Regions from separate parts of the Micromonospora sp. NPDC048843 genome, predicted to be linked through region 3. Evidence: riboswitches for the same ligand, from Rfam matches in the RefSeq annotation. Region 3 holds a riboswitch; each other region holds the start of a gene.

Evidence for each region. A riboswitch is a leader RNA that binds a small molecule or an ion and turns the genes downstream of it on or off. The one in region 3 is predicted to bind cobalamin.
Region 1: another riboswitch for cobalamin. It lies ahead of AB0C20_RS07610 (ribonucleoside-diphosphate reductase subunit alpha); the one in region 3 lies ahead of cobN (cobaltochelatase subunit CobN).
Region 2: another riboswitch for cobalamin. It lies ahead of AB0C20_RS20025 (prenyltransferase/squalene oxidase repeat-containing protein); the one in region 3 lies ahead of cobN (cobaltochelatase subunit CobN).
Region 4: another riboswitch for cobalamin. It lies ahead of AB0C20_RS31835 (acyl-CoA thioesterase); the one in region 3 lies ahead of cobN (cobaltochelatase subunit CobN).

What each region holds. Positions count from the first base shown of each region.
Region 1 is NZ_JBEZGJ010000020.1:42,428-45,836, reverse strand. It holds gene AB0C20_RS07615 (enolase C-terminal domain-like protein) at 1-435, opposite strand, end outside; cobalamin riboswitch at 868-1,085, shown strand; gene AB0C20_RS07610 (ribonucleoside-diphosphate reductase subunit alpha) at 1,277-3,409, shown strand, end outside.
Region 2 is NZ_JBEZGJ010000084.1:512-3,920, forward strand. It holds gene AB0C20_RS20020 (prenyltransferase/squalene oxidase repeat-containing protein) at 1-967, opposite strand, end outside; cobalamin riboswitch at 1,072-1,194, opposite strand; cobalamin riboswitch at 1,237-1,376, shown strand; gene AB0C20_RS20025 (prenyltransferase/squalene oxidase repeat-containing protein) at 1,469-3,409, shown strand, end outside.
Region 3 is NZ_JBEZGJ010000088.1:9,787-13,195, forward strand. It holds gene cobN (cobaltochelatase subunit CobN) at 1-2,087, opposite strand, end outside; cobalamin riboswitch at 2,367-2,496, opposite strand; gene AB0C20_RS20665 (DUF5919 domain-containing protein) at 2,713-3,030, shown strand; gene AB0C20_RS20670 (hypothetical protein) at 3,027-3,203, shown strand; gene AB0C20_RS20675 (helix-turn-helix domain-containing protein) at 3,259-3,409, opposite strand, start outside.
Region 4 is NZ_JBEZGJ010000211.1:5,713-9,121, forward strand. It holds gene AB0C20_RS31825 (nucleotidyltransferase domain-containing protein) at 1-116, opposite strand, end outside; gene AB0C20_RS31830 (zinc-dependent alcohol dehydrogenase family protein) at 345-1,337, opposite strand; gene AB0C20_RS31835 (acyl-CoA thioesterase) at 1,447-1,959, opposite strand; cobalamin riboswitch at 2,088-2,302, opposite strand; gene AB0C20_RS31840 (copper resistance protein CopC) at 2,434-3,409, shown strand, end outside.

The DNA of each region.
Region 1 (3,409 bases), on a different contig from region 3:
GGGGGACATGTCGACGAGCAGCCGCCACAGCGGCTTGTCGGCGACCCGGGCGACCAGGTCCCATGACGCGTTCAACACGGCCGCCAGGGACAGGTGGACGACGCCCTTTTCCGGGCCGAGCCAGCGCAGTTGCGAGTCGGAGGTGAGGAGGCGGTAGACCGCGCCCATGTCCGCTGCCATGGTCGCCACGTCCAGGCCCACCAGAAGCTGTGCCTGGTGGACTGCGGCCGCCGCGACGATGTCGTTGCCTCGACCGATGGTGAAGGTCAGGCCGTGCCCCGCGAGTGGCGCCCCCGCGCCGTCGACGCCGTCGGTGTGCAGGACGACGTAAGCCGCCGAGTAGTCGCCGTCCTTGTTCATGGCGTCTGACCCGTCAGCGGTCAGGGAGGTGGGGAAGCGGACGTCTTCGACGGTGACGGCAGTGATCTGCGGCATGCGCTCCTCGCCCGGCTAGGCTAAAGATCAGATGATCACTGGGAGTATACGGAGGGCTGCTCCAGCACGTCAACGATGTCGATCACCGCTGACCCGCAGACGTATGATGTTTGCGTCGCCGAGCCGCTCCGCCTTATCGCCCATCGTGCCGGTAGGCGGGGGAAGGTGGCGGGGGTGGCGGGGCGTGGAGATCGGATGTTCCACCTCGCGCCGAGGCATTGACGTCGACGTATGGGAGTACTTTGCGGTGCCGTGGCTCCGATACATCAAATCTTTGTCGACTGTCGACACTCGCGCGGAGAGTCCGGTCTCTGGTGCCCGGCCTCGGTCGGCGTGGGGTGGTTGGCCGCGGTGGTGACGGTGGTCACCGAGTGAGCAGCCGACACGCCCGAGACCGACATGTGGGGTGTGACAACGACTGCGTCCCTATATATGGTGTCGAGCGCAGCTGGTTCGGCCGCTCATCCAGTGCGGTCGAGGCAACAGGGAACCCGGTGGAAATCCGGGACTGTCCCGCAGCGGTGAGTGGGAACGACCGCCGTCATCAGCACTGGGCCACCAATCGGCCTGGGAAGCGACGGCCAGTAGGAGACCGGCGAGCCCGGTCGTGCCCGCGAGTCCGAAGACCTGCCAGCGCGCCGCGTACCCGCATCCGGGTGGGCGGCGGTCCGAGGCCGCGTGGGACGGCTGACGCCACCTGACCCACGCCGGGCTGGCGTGGCGTCCGTCGGTGTCTGTCTCCTCGCGTCCGGGCCACCAGGTCTCGAACTCCGAGGAGCGAGTGGTGACAGTCACCGAGGTAGTCCCGGCCAGCGGCGACGCGATCCTGCGGCGGACGCCGATGCGGGTCCGCAAGCGCGACGGCGGCACCGAACGAGTGGACGTGAACAAGATCGTCCGGGCGGTCGAGCGGTGGGCCGACGACCTGGCCGACGTCGATCCGATGCGGGTGGCCACCCGCACCATCAGCGGCCTCTACGACGGCGCGACCACTGCCGAACTGGACCGGCTGTCCATCCAGACCGCCGCCGAGATGATCGGTGAGGAGCCGCAGTACTCACGCCTCGCCGCGCGGCTGCTGGCCGGCTACGTCGACAAGGAGGTGCGTCGACAGGGCATCACCTCGTTCAGCGCGGCGATCCGGGTCGGCCACGCCGAGGGCCTGATCGGTGACGACACCGCCGCGTTCGTCGCCGCACACGCCGCGACGCTCGACCACGCCATCGACCCCGACGGCGACCGCCGGTTCGAGTACTTCGGCCTGCGCACCGTGTACGACCGCTACCTGCTGCGCCACCCCACCAGCCGACTGGTGCTGGAGACCCCGCAGTACTGGCTGCTGCGGGTGGCCTGCGGCCTGGCCCGGACGGCGGACGAGGCTGTCGGCTTCTACCGGCTGATGTCCAGCCTGGCCTACCTGCCCAGCTCACCGACCTTGTTCAACTCCGGCACCCGGCACACCCAGATGTCCTCCTGCTACCTGGTCGACTCCCCGCTCGACGAGCTGGACTCGATCTACCAGCGGTACGCCCAGGTCGCCAACCTGTCCAAGTTCGCCGGTGGCATCGGCATCGCGTACTCCCGGGTCCGCTCCCGGGGAGCGCTGATCCGGGGCACGAACGGGCAGTCCAACGGGATCGTGCCGTGGCTGCGCACGTTGGACGCGAGCGTCGCCGCGGTGAACCAGGGTGGCCGCCGCAAGGGCGCGGCCTGCGTCTACCTGGAGCCGTGGCACCCGGACATCGAGGAGTTCCTGCAACTGCGGGACAACACCGGCGAGGACGCCCGACGCGCCCACAACCTCAACCTGGCCAACTGGATCCCGGACGAGTTCATGCGCCGGGTCGAGGCCGACGAGCTGTGGTCGCTGTTCGACCCGCACGAGGTGCCCGAGTTGCCCGACCTGTGGGGGGAGCGGTTCGACGCCGCGTACCGGGAGGCCGAGGCGCAGGGCCGCTACGTGCGGCAGATCCCGGCACGGGAGCTGTACGGGAAGATGATGCGGACCCTCGCCCAGACCGGCAACGGCTGGATGACCTTCAAGGACGCCGCCAACCGGCTCTGCAACCAGACCGCCGAGCCGGGCAACGTGGTGCACCTGTCGAACCTCTGCACCGAGATCATCGAGGTGTCCAGTGACACCGAGACCGCCGTGTGCAACCTCGGCTCGGTGAACCTCGCCGCCCATCTCACCGCCGACGGCATCGACTGGGATCGGCTGCGCGCCACGGTGCGGACCGCTGTGACCTTCCTCGACCGCGTCATCGACATCAACTACTACCCGACCGCGCAGGCGGCGGCGAGCAACCCCCGCTGGCGGCCGGTCGGACTCGGACTGATGGGCCTACAGGACGCCTTCTTCGCGCTGCGGCTGCCGTTCGACTCGCCGGCCGCCCGGGAGCTGTCCACCCGGATCAGCGAGGAGCTGTACCTGACGGCGCTGGAGACCTCCGCCGACCTGGCGCGCGACTTCGGCGCGCACCCGGCGTACCCGCAGACCCGGGCCGCGCGGGGCCAGCTCCAGCCCGACCTGTGGGGTGTCGAGGGCACGCAGACCGCGCGGTGGGACGCGCTGCGTGAGCGGGTCGAGGCGTACGGGCTGCGCAACTCGCTGCTCGTGGCGGTCGCGCCGACCGCCACCATCGCCTCGATCGCCGGGTGCTACGAGTGCATCGAGCCGCAGGTGTCCAACCTGTTCAAGCGAGAGACCCTGTCCGGGGAGTTCCTCCAGGTCAACACCGCTCTGGTACGCGAGCTGAAGGCCCGCGGTCTGTGGACCGAGCGGGTCCGTTCGGCGATCAAGCGGGCGGAGGGGTCGGTGCAGGACATCGCCGAGCTTCCGGTCGGCGTACGGGAGCTGTTCCGCACCGCGTGGGAGCTGCCGCAGCGGGCGCTGATCGACCTGGCCGCCGCCCGCGCCCCGTTCATCGACCAGTCCCAGTCGCTGAACCTGTTCCTGGCCGCGCCGACCATC
Region 2 (3,409 bases), on a different contig from region 3:
TGAAACCGCCGCCGGTCAGCTGCTGGGCCCGCAGGAAGTCGATAGGGGTCTTGCCGGCGGTGGTGGTGAAATCGGAGCCCTGGCTGGGAATGCCGCAGGCGTTGAGCCCGGAGACGGCCCACGCGTTGGAGTCGGTGTTGACACCGAACATCGAGGTGAAGGCGCCCGAGGCGTTGACGAGCTTGCCCTTGAGGAAGTTCTTCGCCTGCACGACGTCGGTGTCGGTGTTGGGGACACCGGCGACGCAGAGGGCGGCCATCGCGGCGCCGGTCATGTCGATGTCGCTGGCGGCGGCGAGTTGGCTGGGGTTGCCCTCGGCCTGGGTGAAGGTCCAGCCGCCGTCGTTGTGCTGGTTGTTGCGGATCCGGGTGACCGACAGGTTGAGGAGCGCCTGCGGTACGCGGGCGGCACCGGCCTGGGTCTTCGCGCCGGCCAGGGCGAGGGTGGCGAATACGGTGCCGTTGAAGTTGGCCGGCGGGCCGTAGTAGCCGGCCGAGCCGGTCTGCCAGTAGGCGATGGTGTCGGCGATCAGGTTGCGGGCGGGGGAGACGCGAGCGGGGTCGATGCCGGCGGCATAGGCGTTCAGGACACCGCGCTCGTAGTCGGTGACGACAGGGGAGGTGCTCGGCCAGGACGCGGCGGAGAGTTGGTTGCGGTACACGGTGCGGGCGTTCTTTGTCGTGTCGCCGGAGGGGTAGACGTCCACCGCCGCGACACCGGCGGGGGCGAACGCGCTGAACACCCACTCGTTCGACAGCCCGCCGCTGGCGTAGCTGCCGTCGACTGCCTGGAGGGTGCGCAGGTAGGCGACGCCGTTGGTCTTGGCGGTGGCGATCTGCGCCGCCGTCGAGGTCGCGGCGGCCGGTGCGGCACCGGTCGCGACAGCGACGACAGTGGCGATCAACGCGGCGGCGGGAACCGTCGCGAGACGTCTCCGGCGACTGCCGGAGGAAAGGCGCGAGGACATCGGGTCTCCTTGGGGGTACGGGGCACGACTGCCTCGACCCGGGGCCCAACGGGAGAGCCGGCGGAGCGGGGCGGGCCGGCCGCAGGACGCGTGGGACGGATACCGCAGGTGCTGCGTCACCACGTGGGTAGTCGGGCTCGGGACGGCCAACCGTCCTCACCGTTGCGCGTCAGCCCCGGATTTCCACCGGGTTCCCCCACGCGATGACGCGGTCACCGTATGGGAGGAAGTCCCTACCGCGCGCTGTTAGGTACATGACACGTTCTCGCGTTGACTGGGTGGTTGCTGCTGTGGTCCGATGACCGCGATCCAGCAGTCAGGGGAAGCCGGTCAAAGTCCGGCGCTGGCCCGCAGCCGTAGGTCCCAATCGGGACGAGTCGGATTACCTGGCTGGATAGAGCACCGCAGCGCCGTCGAGGTACACGGCGCGGAGCCAGATTTCCGGGACTTGTCCTCGGGGTCCGCGTCCGCGCCTGCGCCGCTACCCCTGAGAGAGTCGCCATGTCCCCACTGGTCAGTCGAACGTCGCGGACTCCCGCGCCGTGGTTGGCGCTCGTCGCCGCGGTGCTGCTCGGCGCGTTGGCGCTCGTGGTGCCGACCCGTGCGGCGCTCGCCGATCCGCTGGAGGCGTGCACCCCCACCCAGGGCGCGATCGTGGCGGTCGACTTCGGGGCGTGGGGTGGGCCGCTGCTGCGGGGCTGCGACGCCGCCCCGACCACCGGTCTGGACCTGCTGCACGAGGCGGGCTTCACCACGACCGGCACCGCCCACGACGGGCCCGGGTTCATCTGCCGGATCGGCTCAGCCGCCTTCGACGCCGGCGCCGAACGCCCGACGCCGGCCGACGAGGCGTGCCAGTTGACCCCGCCAGCGACGGCCTACTGGTCCTACTGGATCGCCCCGGCCGGGCAGGACCACTGGACCTACAGTCCACTCGGGGCGATGGCGCAGCGACCGGGGCCGGGCGAGGTCGAGGCGTGGGTCTTCGGCGGCACCGACATCGGCGGCTCCACCGGGGCGCCGAGCTTCACCCCCGCGTCGGTGCGCGCGAGCGGCCCGACCCCGAGCGCGACGGCGACCCCGACGGCGACCCCGACGGGGACACCCGAACCGGCGCGGCCGACGGAAGCCCAGGTCAAGGCCGTCGCGAGCTACCTGGTGGGGCAGTTGACCGATGGCGACCACGTCGACAACTGGGGTGTCGACTACCACCGGACCATCGCCGTCGCCACAGCCCTGGCCGGGACCGGCGGTCAGGCTCAGACCCTGACGAAGGTCGTCGACTACCTCCGGACGCACGTCGACGCCGCGATCTTCCCCAACGGTGACACCGCCGCGCCGCACGCCGGCAACGTCGCCGACCTCGCGCTCCTCGCCACGATCATCGGCGGCGACCCCCGTGCGTTCGGCGGCCGGGATCTGATCGCCACGCTCACCGACCACGTCTGCGCCGCGACCGACATCGCCGCTGGCTGTGCCGCTGCTGGTGACTTCGCCGGATCCGCCGGCCCGATGAGCCACGCGAGCGCGCTGCTCGCGCTCAAGCGGGCCGGCGTCACCCCGCCCGCCGCAACCGTCTCCCGGTTGACAGCGCAGCAGTGTGCGACCGGCGCCTTCGCCGGCGGATGGCTCAGCCCGACCGATGCCTGTGATCCGGACCTCGCCGCCACGGCCCTGGCCGTCCTGGCGCTGCACACACTCGGCGGGCACGACGCGGCGCTGAATTCGGCAAAGGCGTTCCTGTCCGGCGCGCAGGAGCCCGACGGCGGCTACCAGCCGTACGCCGGCGCGGGGGTCACCGACACCTACTCCACCGGGTACGCCGCGCAGGCCCTCGCCGTGCTGGGCCTCGCCGACCGGGCCGCTGCCGCCACCGGCCTGCTGGTCGGCCGGATCACCACCGGCGGTGGGCTCAGCCCCGACCCGAGCAACCCGGACGCCGACCTGGCCGCCACGACCGGTGCCGCGCTCGCGCTGGCCGGCAAGAACCTGGCCAGCCTGGGTGCGCCGCCACCGCCGGCCGGGCCGCGACCCGACCTGGTCAAGGGGGTGTCCTACCTCGTCGCGCCGACCAACCTGATCGACGGCAGGTACTACGAGTCGTTCCCCGGCTTCCCCGACTTCGGGTTGAGCATCGACGGCGCCTACGCCCTGGCCGCCACCGGCGGGGACGACGCCAAGCTGCGGGCGATCGTCGAGTTCCTGCGCGGCGGCGGCGCGGTCGGCGACAGCGGATTCACAGTCGACACGTGGCTCGGCATCGGTACCGACTACGCCGCTGGCGGCGCGATCGGCAAGGTGGCCCTCCTCGCCCAGGTCACCGGGTACGACCCGCGTGCCTTCGGCGGACACGACCTGATCGCCGCGCTCGGTGACGTCACCTGCGCCAAGCTCGACATGCAGGCCGGCTGCGCCGGGGCCGGCAACTACCGGTACGCCACA
Region 3 (3,409 bases):
GCCTGTCGCAGGCCGGGCAGGGCCCGGGCGCCGCCCCAGATCTGCGGGGCGCGCAGCACCGCCAGGACCAGGTTGACCCGGGGTTCGCCGGTGGGAGCGTCGGCGAGGATGTGCAGCCCGTCGCGGATCTGGACGTCCTTGACCTCGCACAGGTACCCGTCGAGGTGCAGCACGAAGTCGTCGAAGTCGTCCGCGTCGGGCATCGCCTCGGCGTGCAGGTCGTGGTGCAGTTCGGCGGCGCGCACCAGGTCCCAGATCTGGGCTCGCACTGTGGGCACCTTGGCCGGGTCGAGGGCCTGCACTGTCGCGTACTCGTCGAGCAGTTGTTCCAGTTTGGCCAGGTCGCCGTAGGTCTCGGCACGGGCCATCGGCGGGACCAGGTGGTCGACGACCACGGCGTGCGCCCGCCGCTTGGCCTGGGTGCCCTCGCCGGGGTCGTTGACGATGAACGGGTACACCAGCGGCAGGTCGCCGAGGACCGCGTCGGGCGCACAGCCGGCGGCCAGACCGAGGCCCTTGCCGGGCAGCCACTCCAGGGTGCCGTGCTTGCCCAGGTGCACCACGGCGTCCGCGCCGAAGCCGCCGTCCGCGGCCGGCGAGGCCAGCCAGCGGTACGCGGCCAGGTAGTGGTGACTCGGCGGCAGGTCCGGGTCGTGGTAGATGGCGATCGGGTTCTCCCCGAAGCCGCGGGGTGGCTGGATCAGCAGCACCACGTTGCCGAAGCGCAGCCCGGCGAGCACGATGTCGCCGCCCTCGGTGTACAGCTCGCCCGGTGGCTCACCCCAGTGCTCCCGCATCCGCTCGCGCAGCTCGGCCGGGACCTGGTCGAACCAGCGCCGGTACGTCGGCCCCGGTATCCGGGCCTCGGCGGCGGCCAACTGCTCCGGGGTGAGCCACTCCACGTCGTGACCACCGGCGGCGATCAGCGCGTGGATCAGCGCGTCGCCGTCGTCCGGCGGTGGCGTGTCACCCAGGTCGTAGCCGGCCTCGGCCAGCGCGGCGAACAGCCGGACCGCCGAGGCCGGGGTGTCCAACCCGACGGCGTTACCGACCCGGGAGTGCTTGGTGGGGTACGAGCTGAGCACCACGGCGACGCGCTTGTCGGCGTGCGGCACGTACCGCAGCCGGGCGTGGCGCACCGCGATCCCGGCGACCCGGGCGGCCCGCTCGGGGTCGGCGGCGTAGACCGAGAGGCCGTCGGCGTCGATCTGCTTGAACGAGAACGGCACTGTGACGATCCGGCCGTCGAACTCGGGGATGGCCACCTGCATGGCGGCGTCCAGGGGGGACAGACCGGCGTCGCTGTCGGCCCACTGCGCGCGGGTGCTGGTGAGGCAGAGGGCCTGGATGACCGGCACGTCCAGGGCGGCCAGGGCGCCCACGTCCCAGGCGTCCTCGTCGCCGCCACCGGAGGCGTCGGCGGCGACCGCGCCGCCGGCCGCGAGGACCGTGACCAGCAGCGCGTCACAGCGGGCGAAGAGCCCGAGTGGGCCGGTGCCCGCGGTCAGCCCGCGCAGCGAGCCGCAGAAGATCGGCAGCGGGTTGCCGCCAGCTCTGTGGACCGCGTCCGCGAGCACGTCGACGAAGTCGGTGTTGCCGGCCAGCGCATGCGCCCGGTAGAAGACGATCCCCACTGTGGGCCGGTCCGGAGCGGCGGGGTGTTCGCCGTGTACCCCGTACGCAGGGGTGGGCGTGGGTGCGGCGAACCCCTCGCCGGTGAGCAGCACCGTGTCGGAGAGGAACCGGGCCAACTGCCCGAGGTTGTCCGGGCCGCCCTCCGTCAGATACGCCAGCGACTGGCTGACGACCCCGGATGGCACTGTGGAGATGGCCATCAGCTCCGCGTCGGGTAGCGCCTCACCGCCGAGGACCACCGTCGGCACGCCGGTGGCGAGCACCGCAGCGAGGCCGTCCGGCCACGCCTGCCGACCGCCGAGCAGGCGTACGACGACGAGGGCGACCTCGTCGAGCAGGGCGGGCACCTCCTCGGCGGTAACTCGGGCGGGGTTGGCCAACCGGTAGTCGGCGCCGCTGGCGCGGGCGGCCAGCAGGTCGGTGTCGGCGGTGGACAGCAGCAGGATGCGCACGGCAGGCTCCGGAAAGTGACGCCCTGGGCCCTCACTGAGGCGACCGGGGCGATACGGGTGGGTACGGCGTCAGCCGGTACGACGGCCCGAGCGAACGGCGCACCGACGCATGGGTCGGGGCCGGTCAGCGCCGGGCGATCAGCTCAGCGGTGCCGGTGGCCGGTGCCCTTGGAATGCACTGCCTGGAGCGCGATACGACGATAATCGTCGATGAATGAGACGCCGTGCGTCATCGGGTCCTCCTCGGGTGTCCACGCCCTGGGGTACGTCCGACGGCCGAAGTATCCTGGCTTCCGGATCGACGCTCTCCCCCGGCCTTCCAACCGCAGACACACGGCCGTGACTCACGAGGGGGGATCGCTCCCCGGTGACAGTGGCGGGACCGCGTCGGAATCGCACCGACTTCCTTCACTGCCGTCAGGCCGCGAATGCTGCCACACCGCCGCGTCGCCGGTCAACGCGGACCCCGCCGTCGCACGCCCGTTCTCACCACATTGACCTGCGGAAATATCGGCGCGCGAGGTTGTCGTCCGCCGCTGCGGCGGGCTGCTGGGCTGGTTGGTCGTTGGCGGCGTGGTCCCCTGCCGGGGGCAGTGCGGGTGCGACGCCCTTTGGAGCTGATGTCGTGGACGATTCAGTCCGCCCCGGTCAGCCCCGGGCTACTCGTGCCCAAATCGGCGCGGGTGGCGGGTCAGCGACAGCCAGCCGAGAAGACGGCTGTGCATCATGGCAAGGTCGGGACGACCGGCGTCTACGACGAGCCCGTTCGCGCCAACGTGCTTTGATCGATGACCGGCTCTGCGTTGTTCAGCACTACCTACCGCAGATGCGGGGCGTCGACTGCCCGGCGACGGTCATCGAGCGCAGCACTGACCCCTCCGGCCTCTACCCGATATTCGACGAGATGTTCAGCTCGCTCTGGGATCGCAGCCGCCAGCTATGACCGACCACGCCCGCCTCCTCCCCCTCGCACAGGAGGCCGTCGACCTGGCGCAGAACCTCATGCTGACACTCCAGCCCGGCGCGCTGACCTTCAAGGGTGACTGCGATGCTTCTACCCGCCGCCGGCACATCTGCGCCGGCCGGAGGACGGCCTCGGCCGTCGAGGGCGCCTGATCCAGGCCCTCCCGGTACCGAGTGCGGGCAGCATGGGCCGACACGCCGGGTCCCGTCAGAACGATAAGGCCCCGGCCACCAGCGTCCGGGCCGCATCCGTCCACCAGTAGAGGACCTCCCGGCCTGACCGGCGCTTCTGGAGCAGACCGGCATCCGTCAGCACGCGCAGGTGACCACCGACGGTACCGAGCGGCAGCCCGGTCGCG
Region 4 (3,409 bases), on a different contig from region 3:
GTGGGCGCTACATAGACGCCACGCCGGTCGTAGTCGGAGTCCCGGTCATGCAGCCCGTACGCCCGCGACCCGACCACAACGGCGAGAACCGTATGCCGCTCAACAAGATCGATCACGCCCGGGACGCTACCCAACCACCGCCCCGCACGCGCCACCCTTTTCGAGCACTCCGCGTCCGTGAGGTTCGGCTCTTCGACGAAGAAGTGCTCATGGTGGTCCGGCCAACCTGCGACCCAGGCCCGTACTCGTCGCCGTAGAGCACGAATCTCGGCATGGGCAGACGTCACCGGAGCGACAACCAGGATCCCAGTGCTGACCCCTTCGGTGTGAACGAACGGCTCGGCTCAACCGGGGACGTCCACGACGACCTTGCCCTCGGCGGTGCCGTCGGCGACCAGCCGATGGGCGTCCATGACCCTGTCGAGCGTGAACGTGCGCGGATCCAGTCGCGGGCGCAACGCACCAGCGTCGGCCAGCGTCGCGATCTCGCGCAGGATGTCGCCGTGGTGTTCGCGGCCGCGCCCGGTGAGCATCGGCAGCAGGGTGAACACGCCGGAGTAGGTCGCGCCTCGGAACGACAGCGGGGCGAGCGAGTGTGAGCCCCAGCCCAGCGCGCTGACGACGTGCCCGTGGTAGGTGCGTACCGCCGCGAACGACGCGTCGAGCGTCGCGCCGCCGACGTTGTCCATCACGATGTCGAAGCCCTCGCCGCCGGTGTACCTCTCGACGTACTCCTCGACCTTGCTCGCTGTGTAGTCGATCGGCACCGCGCCCAGACTCTCGATCACCCGCAGGCTCGCCGGCCCGCCAGTGGCATACGCCTCGGCGCCTCTCGCCTGGGCAAGCTGCACGCCCACGTGTCCGACACCGCCGGCACCGCCGTGCACCAGGACCTTCTGCCCGGCGCGGACTCCGGCCCGGTCGACCAACCCCTCCCAGGAGGTGACCGCCGCCAGGGGCAACGCGGCGGCCTCCCGCATCGAGAGGCTCCTCGGCTTGTGGGCCAGCAGTCGAGCGTCCACGGCGGCGTACTCGGCCAGCGAGCCCTGGAGGTCGCCGACGCCCCCGCACAGCCCGTACACCTCGTCTCCCGGCTCGAAGCCGGTCACGTCCGCGGCGACCGCCGCGACGACGCCGGCGAGGTCCAGGCCGAGCACCGCAGGCAGCTCGACGCGCGCGTGCGCGGCCTTACCTGCCTGGATCTTCGTGTCGAGCGGGTTGACCCCGCTGGCGATTACCCGCACCAGCACCTGCCCGCGCCCGGGGATGGGTTGATCGATCTCCTCGACCGTCAGCGGAACGTCGAACTCCCGCAGCACCGCAGCGCGCATAACCATCCACACTCTCCGTGATCGAGGCTTCACGTGGACGCTATCCGACCGGATAGGCGGCGGGGCGGGTTCCTCGGACCGCGCCAGCGCCGCAACGGGCGGGCCCGAGCGCGGGTCAGTCGTCTTCGGCGCCGTCGAGCAGCGCGCGTCGCAGCGCCAGTCGGTGCTTCCGACGGATCTCCGCCTCCCGGTACCGTCGCCGGTCTCCGTCGGTCTCCGGTAGCAGCGGTGGCACCGTCCGAGGCTGGCCGTCGTCGTCGATGGCGACCATGACCAGGTGGGCGGTGGCCACGTCGGTGGGCGGCACCGCCCGGTCCCACCGGTCGGCGGTCACCTTGACGGCCACCTCCATCGAGCTGCGGCCGGCCCAGGTGATCCGGGCATCGACGTGCACCACGTCACCGACCCGCACCGCGCGGAGGAACGCCGTCTCGTCGATGGCGGCGGTCACCGCCGGCCCGTCGGAGTGCCGGGCTGCGACCACACCGGCGACGGAGTCGATGAGGTTGAGGATCCGGCCGCCGTGCACCGTACCCATCAGGTTGGTGTGGTGCTGGTCCATGATCTGCGAAAGGGTCAGGTGCGACGCCGACGGCGCGCGGCCGGCGATGGTGGTGGTGTCGTGCACAGCGGTAGTCCGTCCCTCGGGAAACCACACCGCCGGGTCACGGACACGCTGACGAGGACCTGGCCGTGCACCACACGCGCGGCCCGTCACCCGCTCAGCCCACCCGCGAGACCGACGGCAGCGCACACGGTTGTGTACGCGGCGCCGGCAGGTCTTCGGACTCGCGGGCCTGACCGGTCGCGCCGGTCGCCTACTGGCCGTCGCTTCCCAGGCCACTGGCCCAGTGCTGATGACGGCGGTCGTTCCCACTCACCGCTGCGGGGCAGCCCCGGATTTTCACCGGGTTCCCTCTTACGACGCCCCGCCGGTCACGACGGGGCGAACCAGCGCCGTCGGCGAGCATAGCTGGCCAGGGAATGTGTCCACCCGGGGCGTCCTGCCGCGGCGACGGATGACCTGATCGTCAACTTTTGCCATCTGAGGAAGAAGATCGTCAGCTCTTGAAAAAAGTCTCGCGAGGGTGAGGATATCCAGATGCGTCGTCTCCCCCAGACTTGCGGGCGGGTGGTCTCTGGCCTCCTCGCGTTCCTCCTCGCCTCGGCTGTCGCTCTCCTCGCGTCCGCCCAACCCGCCGCAGCGCACGGGACCCTCGCCATGTCCACACCGGCGAGCGGCGCCACAGTGCGCGAGCCGTTGACGGAGGTGCGGCTCTACTTCACCGAGAAGGCCGCCGCCAACGCGTTCTTCACGATCACCGCCCCGGGCGGCGTCCGTGTCGACAACGGCTGGTCGTATGGGGAGCCGAAGCCACTGGACAAGCCGGTACGCGAGTACTTCCTGGTCAATGGGCAGTTCGAGCCACGGGAGTACACGACGGGGTTCCCCGCGGTGGTGTCCGTCGCCCACCTGCCCGCCAAGGGCCAGTACTCGGTGAGCTATCTGTCGGTCGCCTCGGACGGCGACACCGTGCGGGGCACCCTGACCTTCCGCCACGACGGGCGGGTGACGGCAGCGCCGAAGGGGTGGAGCCCGCCGTCGACCCAACCGGACCCGGCTCTGGTGGCCGCCACCGAGCAGCACAACTCGTCCGGGCAGGCCTCGGCGGTGCCGACCACCGCGGACGATCCGTCGACCCCGCCGGCTGCGGCGGCCCCGTCGACCGGGTCGACCGAGGAGAGCGGTCCCGGGGCACTGGTCTGGGCCGGCTGGGCGGCGGCGGTCGCGGCGGTCGGGGCGGTGGCCGGGTTCGTCGTCTGGCGTCGCCGATCCGCCGGCACACCCACCGGCCGGGGCCGTACCTCGGCGGCGACCTCCGGTCGACGCGGCGGTGGCGCCCGTGCCACGAACAGGGCCGGCGCTGGCAGGACCGTCGGCGGCAAAGCTGCCGGGGACAAGACCGTCGGGGGCAGGGCCGGCGCTGGCAAGACCGTCGGGGGCAAGACCGGCGCGGCGACCGGCGTCGTCGCGCGTACCGCGAGCGACAAGCGGCGGCCCGCCACAGTGCCGGCGG